Caballeronia sp. LZ062: one gene and its partner. The protein of the gene in region 2 binds, or shares a complex with, the protein of the main gene of each other region. Links are inferred from orthologs where the notes say so. Each region holds a gene or a part of one and is shown on either strand. Other genes may lie near its edges. The genes, in order: pmbA and tldD.

The links.
Region 1: the proteins of tldD (region 2) and pmbA are in contact, whole or in part, in a solved structure (PDB 5NJ9), measured with the Escherichia coli proteins. The link is inferred for Caballeronia sp. LZ062 from one-to-one orthologs.

Annotation. Positions count from the first base shown.
Region 1 is NZ_JARTWB010000002.1:544,760-547,961, reverse strand. What follows is about bases 144-3,026. They hold pmbA (metalloprotease PmbA), read right to left. Parts: upstream 2,329-3,026; coding sequence 958-2,328; downstream 144-957. Other genes in these bases: yjgA (ribosome biogenesis factor YjgA), read left to right, coding at 2,521-3,026; P9239_RS08560 (dihydrofolate reductase), read left to right, coding at 388-885; P9239_RS08565 (hypothetical protein), read left to right, coding at 144-269. Outside these bases: more of P9239_RS08565, read left to right, coding at 27-143; more of yjgA, read left to right, coding at 3,027-3,129; mog (molybdopterin adenylyltransferase), read left to right, coding at 3,119-3,202.
Region 2 is NZ_JARTWB010000002.1:2,125,678-2,128,869, forward strand. Bases 260-3,132 are described here. They hold tldD (metalloprotease TldD), read left to right. Parts: upstream 260-899; coding sequence 900-2,366; downstream 2,367-3,132. Other genes in these bases: P9239_RS15920 (carbon-nitrogen hydrolase family protein), read left to right, coding at 260-732; aroG (3-deoxy-7-phosphoheptulonate synthase AroG), read left to right, coding at 2,695-3,132. In the rest of the region: more of P9239_RS15920, read left to right, coding at 1-259; more of aroG, read left to right, coding at 3,133-3,192. UniProt on the Escherichia coli protein: Metalloprotease involved in CcdA degradation. Suppresses the inhibitory activity of the carbon storage regulator (CsrA).

The DNA of each region.
Region 1 (3,202 bases), 1.6 Mb from region 2 along the record:
TTAATTACCCGTTTCCCGTATCCACGATGGCTCTCGATAATTATTTACCGCGTTTCGCATTGAACGCCGCGGCACCGTCGGATGCCGACAAGGCCGACGCATTCGAGTGGTCGCCCGCAACGGGCGCGACGGCCGACAATTCAGCCGGCTCACCCGGCCGCGCCCCGGCCACAAATCCTAGCGTGACGCTGTGGGACGAAATCGCGCCGGAAGTGCCGCGCCTGTACCGGGACAGCGTGGAGGGCGGGGACGATACGTCCGAAGCCTGACGCCGCATCCATCAGGAAGCAGCAGCAGCGCCGCAGCGTGCCAGTGGGCGTGCCAGTTTGCGTCGGTTAAAATTCGTGCCCCGGCCTGGCGGCGCGTGCCGCCCCTTCCTACCTGCACATGACGACGCTGACTCTCATCGTCGCCCGCGCACGCAATGGCGTGATCGGACGCGATAACCAACTTCCCTGGCGCCTGCCCGAAGATCTCGCCTTCTTCAAACGAACGACGATGGGCGCGCCCATCATCATGGGACGCAAGACGCACGAGTCGATCGGGCGGCCGCTGCCCGGGCGGCGCAATATCGTCGTCACGCGCGACGCTACACGCCGCTTCGAAGGCTGCGACACGGTGACGAGCATCGACGAAGCCCTCGCGCTCGCAACCGCCGATGGCGCGGCGGAAGCGTTTCTGATCGGCGGGGCGCAGCTATACGGCGATGCCATCGGCCGCGCGCAGAAGCTCATCGTCACGGAGATCGACGCCGATTTCGACGGCAACACGCGTTTTCCTGCACCCGATGCGTCGCAGTGGCGCGAAGTGTCGCGCGAGCGGCATCGCGCGGCGGCGCCGAACGATTTCGAGTTCGCGTTCGTCACTTACGAGCGGCGCGCATAACAAAGACCAAGGCCCCGGACGACTGCGCGTCGTCCGGGGCCTTTCGCTTCTGCAGCAGCGGCGTGGAAGCGGTTACTGCCCTGCGACCGTCATCCGCTCGATCAGCACCGAACCGATCTCCTTGGTGCCGCGCACGACCGTATCCGCGCCGATGGCCTCGATATGGCGGAACATCTCCTGCAGCGTGCTCGCGACCGTGATCTCCTCCACGGCGTGCTGAATCTGTCCGTTCTCGACCCAGAAGCCCGACGCGCCGCGCGAGTAGTCGCCTGTGACGTAGTTCACGCCCTGCCCCATCAGTTCCGTCAGCAGAAGGCCCGTGCCAAGCTTCTTCAGCATGGCTTGGAAGTCGTCGCCAGGCTGCGTGTGCGCGCTTTTCATCGAGAGATTGTGCGAGCCGCCCGCGTTGCCGGTCGTCTGCATGCCGAGCTTGCGCGCCGAATACGTCGAGAGGAAATAGCCCTGCACGACGCCGTCTTCCACGACATTGCGCCGCTGCGTGCGCACGCCCTCTTCGTCGAACGGCGCGCTGCCCATGCCGCCGCGCACGTGCGGGTCTTCGACGACCTGAATATGCGGCGCGAACACCGGCTTGCCGAGACTGTCGACGAGAAACGTCGTCTTGCGATACAACGCCCCGCCGCTCACGGCCTGCACGAACGCGCCGAGAATGCCGGCTGCGAGCGGCGCTTCGAACAGCACGCGGCACTTGCGCGTGTCGAGACTGCGCGCGTTCAGGCGCGCGAGCGCGCGCTCGGCGGCATAGCGGCCGACCGCTTCGGGATCGGCAAGCTCGGAGGCGTCGCGCCTGGACGTGTACCAGTCGTCGCGCTGCATGTCGCGGCCGCTCGCCGCGATCGGCGCGCACGCGATGTAATGCCGCGAGTACGGATACCCCGCCATGAAGCCGCGCGATGTCGCGAGCACGAATTGCGAATGCTGCGCGGAGACGCTCGCGCCTTCCGAATTCGTGATGCGCTTGTCGACCGCGAACGCGGCGGCCTCGGCCCGGCGCGCGATGTCGGCGGCCTCTTCGGCGTCGATGTCCCACGGGTGATAAAGATCGAGGTCCTGCGGCGACTTCTCGAGCAGTTCTTCCTCGGCGAGCCCGGCGGCGCTGTCTTCCGCCGTGAACCGCGCGATGTTGTACGCCGCCGCGACCGTGTCGCGCAACGCCTCGCGCGTGAAGTCGGCGGTGCTCGCGTTGCCGCGCTTCTTGCCGATGAACACCGTGACACCGACCATCTTGTCGCGGTTGTGCTCGATCGTGTCCACTTCGCCGCGCCGCACGCTCACCGAGAGGCCGTCGCCTTCGGAGATTTCGGTGGCGGCATCGCTCGCGCCGAGTTCCTTCGCGTAGCGCAGGATATCCGACGCGATCTCCTTCAACTCGTCTTGCGTGTGCGGAAAAAAGCGTTGCCTGACGTCGATGTCTGCTGCCATGTGTCGTTGCCTTCGGTTTTGTTGACCGCGCAAGCGCCCGTTGCGCTCCGTGCCATGAATGTCGCGCCTGCCGTTGCGTCCGTCGTTGCTCGAGACGCACGCCGACTCTCCACGCGATCATAGCAAGGACGGCGCGCGTTCACCCGTCGCCACCGCGTCGGCTCGCGCGCGGGCGCAAGCTACAATGTCGTCATGAACCGTAAAACCCGCATTCAACCGATGGAAGCCGATCGCGACGACGCGCCCGATCAGGCCTACGACCGCCCGAGCAAATCGCAACTGAAGCGCGAGATGCACGCGCTGCAAGAGCTCGGCGAAGCGCTCATCGCGCTGCCGAAAGACGCGCTCAAGCGCATGCCGATGAACGAAGATCTCGACAGCGCCGTGCGCGAAGCGCGCCGCATCACGGATCACGAGGGCAAGCGCCGTCAGTTGCAGTATGTCGGGCGCGTGATGCGCTCGCTGTCGGACGAGGAAGTCGCCGCGCTGCGCACCGCGCTCGACACGCATCGCGGCGTGAACAAGGCGGAAACGGCGCGGCTGCACTGGATCGAGCGCGCACGCGAACAACTGCTCGCCGACGACGCCGCGCTCACCGAATTCATTCGCCAGCATCCGGGCGTCGATCCGCAGGAAGGCCGCACGCTCATTCGCAACGCGCGCAAGGAGCGCCAGCAGCAGAAGCCACCGCGCTACTACCGCGAGCTGTTCCAGTGGATCAAGAACGCGGCGGGCGTGGAAGACGACGAAGACATCGACGAGAAGGACGAGGGCGACGAGGACGGACACGATGAAGCCTGAGCGCAGTCATCCGGACGAGTTGATCGTCGGACTCGTGTCGATCAGCGATCGCGCGTCGCAAGGCGTGTATGAG
Region 2 (3,192 bases):
CAGCTTATTGCCGAGGCGGCAGAAGGCGGCGCGCAACTCGTGCTGCTGCCCGAGTACTTCTGCTTCATGGGTTTCAAGGACACGGACAAGCTCGCGATCCGCGAGACGCCCGGCGACGGCCCCATCCAGCAGTTTCTTTCCGATGCCGCGCGCAAACACCGCGTGTGGGTAATCGGCGGGACGTTGCCGTTGAAGTCGCCGGAAGCGTCGCGCGTGCTCAATACATCGCTCGTCTTCGGTCCGGACGGCGAGCAGGTCGCGCGCTACGACAAGATTCATCTGTTCAATTTCGAAAAGGGCGACGAATCGTTCGACGAAGCGCGCAGCATCGTGCCCGGCGCGGACGTGCGGACTTTCGAGGCGCCGTTCGGGCGCGTGGGGCTGTCCGTCTGCTACGACCTGCGCTTTCCCGAGCTGTACCGGAAGATGGGCGATTGCGCGCTGATGGTCGTGCCTTCCGCGTTCACGTACACCACCGGCCGTGCGCACTGGGAAACGCTGCTGAAGGCGCGGGCGATCGAGAACCAGTGCTACGTGCTCGCCGCCGCGCAAGGCGGCAAGCACGAGAACGGCCGCCGCACGTGGGGACATAGCGTGCTCATCGACCCGTGGGGCGAGGTCGTCGCCGTGCGCGAGGAAGGCGCGGGCGTCGTCGCGGGCGTGATCGATCCCGAGCGCATCGCGAGCGTGCGACAGAGTTTGCCCGCGTATCGGCATCGGGTGATCGCGTAAGCGTTCCTACGCGATGGCCGATATCGCGATGACGCGCCACATCTCGAAAATAGGCTTTTCAACGGCCTTGAACGCGTGGAAGTGATCCCGCACATGGCCTGAACAACGCGGACAGTAGAATTGTCCGACATTCACCGAACACGCTGCACCAACGCAATAGGCACCGCATGAACATCATCGAACCCGGCATCCGCAACCTGGTCACGGCGAAGGACGTTCTCCTGACGCCGTACGGCCTCGACGAGGGTCTCATCACGCGCACGCTCGCGGAGATCTTCACGCATCGCGTCGATTACGCCGATCTGTACTTTCAGTCCACGCGCAGCGAGGCGTGGAGTCTGGAAGAAGGCATCGTGAAATCAGGCAGTTTCAGCATCGATCAGGGCGTCGGCGTGCGCGCCGTCTCGGGCGAGCGCACGGCTTTCGCCTATTCCGACGATCTTTCGCCCGACTCCATCCGCCAGGCCGCACTCGCCACGCGGGCAATCGCCAAGGCGGGCGGCGGCAAGCACAAGATCAAGCCGGCGAGCACGCTCACGGGCGTCTCGGGCCGCGACCTGTACGTGCCCGCCGATCCGCTCCATTCGCTCGATGCCAATGCCAAGGTCAAACTGCTGGAGCGCGTCGAACAGATGGCGCGCGGCCGCGATCCGCGCATCACGCAGGTGATGGCCGGCCTCGCGGGCGAATACGACGTCGTGCTCGTCGCGCGCAGCGACGGCGCGCTGGCGGCGGACGTGCGGCCGCTCGTTCGCGTGTCGGTAACGGTGATCGCCGAGCAGAACGGCCGGCGCGAGATCGGCACGGGCGGCGGCGGCGGTCGCTTCGACTACGGCTATTTCACGGACGATATCTTGTCGAAGTACGTCGATGACGCCGTGCATGCGGCGCTCGTCAATCTCGAAGCGCGCCCTGCCCCGGCGGGCGCGATGACCGTCGTGCTCGGGCCGGGCTGGCCGGGCGTGCTGCTGCACGAGGCGGTCGGACACGGGCTGGAGGGCGATTTCAACCGCAAGGGATCGTCGGCGTTTGCGGGCCGCATCGGCGAGCAGGTGGCGGCGAAGGGCGTCACCGTGGTGGATGACGGCACGCTGCCGAATCGCCGCGGCTCGCTCAATATCGACGACGAAGGCAACCCGACGCAGTGCACGACGCTGATCGAAGACGGCATTCTGAAGGGCTACATTCAGGACTCGCTCAACGCGCGCCTGATGAAGATGCCGGTGACGGGCAACGCGCGCCGCGAGTCGTATGCCGCGCTGCCGATGCCGCGCATGACGAACACGTACATGCTCAACGGAGACAAAGATCCGCAGGAGATTCTGGCGTCGGTGAAAAACGGCTTGTACGCGGTGAATTTCGGCGGCGGTCAGGTGGATATCACCAACGGCAAGTTCGTGTTCTCGGCGTCCGAGGCATACATGATCGAGGACGGCAAGATCACGTACCCGGTGAAGGGCGCGACGCTGATCGGAAGCGGCCCCGAGTCGCTCAAATACGTGACGATGATCGGCAACGACATGTCGCTGGATAGCGGCGTGGGCGTGTGCGGCAAGGAAGGCCAGAGCGTGCCGGTGGGCGTCGGTCAGCCGACGCTGCGCATCGAGAAAATGACGGTGGGCGGCACGATCTGATGCAGTTTCGCCGCATTGGCGGTGACGCGTTCGGAACCGGACGCACCCGCCGATGCGGATTTCCCGCGTTCGACGCGCGGCCGCTTGTCACCGCCGCCTGTTTGAGGTTATAAAGACGGTCAACCTTTTTGCGATGCGCCCTTTGCTCACCATGTCCGCCAAGTTTTATTTTTATTTCTTTTGGCATCTCAAGCCGCTGGCGGATCGAGAGGGGTGAGTCGTAGGTTTCAAATACGCAAAACCGAATTCCCGAAAAACCGCCAGCGAGTCTGGCGGTTTTTTTTCGCCTTACCTTTTTTGCTCAGAACATTGCCGTTGGAGAATCGCCATGCCCCCGCACAACACCGATGACGTTCGTATCCGTGAGTTGAAGGAGCTCGTCCCGCCCGCGCACTTGATCCGCGAATTTCCGTGCACCGAGCCGGTGTCCGATCTCATCTTCAACGCGCGGCAGTCGATGCATCGCATTTTGCATGGCATGGATGGCCGGTTGATCGTCATCATCGGCCCGTGTTCCATTCACGATCCGAAGGCGGCGCTGGAATATGCGGGGCGGTTGATCGAACAGCGAAAGCGGTTCGCGGGCGAACTCGAAATTGTGATGCGCGTGTATTTCGAAAAGCCGCGCACGACGGTCGGCTGGAAGGGGCTGATCAACGATCCGTATATGGATAACAGCTTCAAGATCAACGACGGTTTGCGGGCCGCGCGCGAATTGCTTATGCATGTCAATGAGCTCGGGCTGCCGGCTGGGACGGAATATCTCGATATGATCAGCCCGCAGTACATCGCGGATTTGATTTCGTGGGGCGCGATTGGCGCGCGG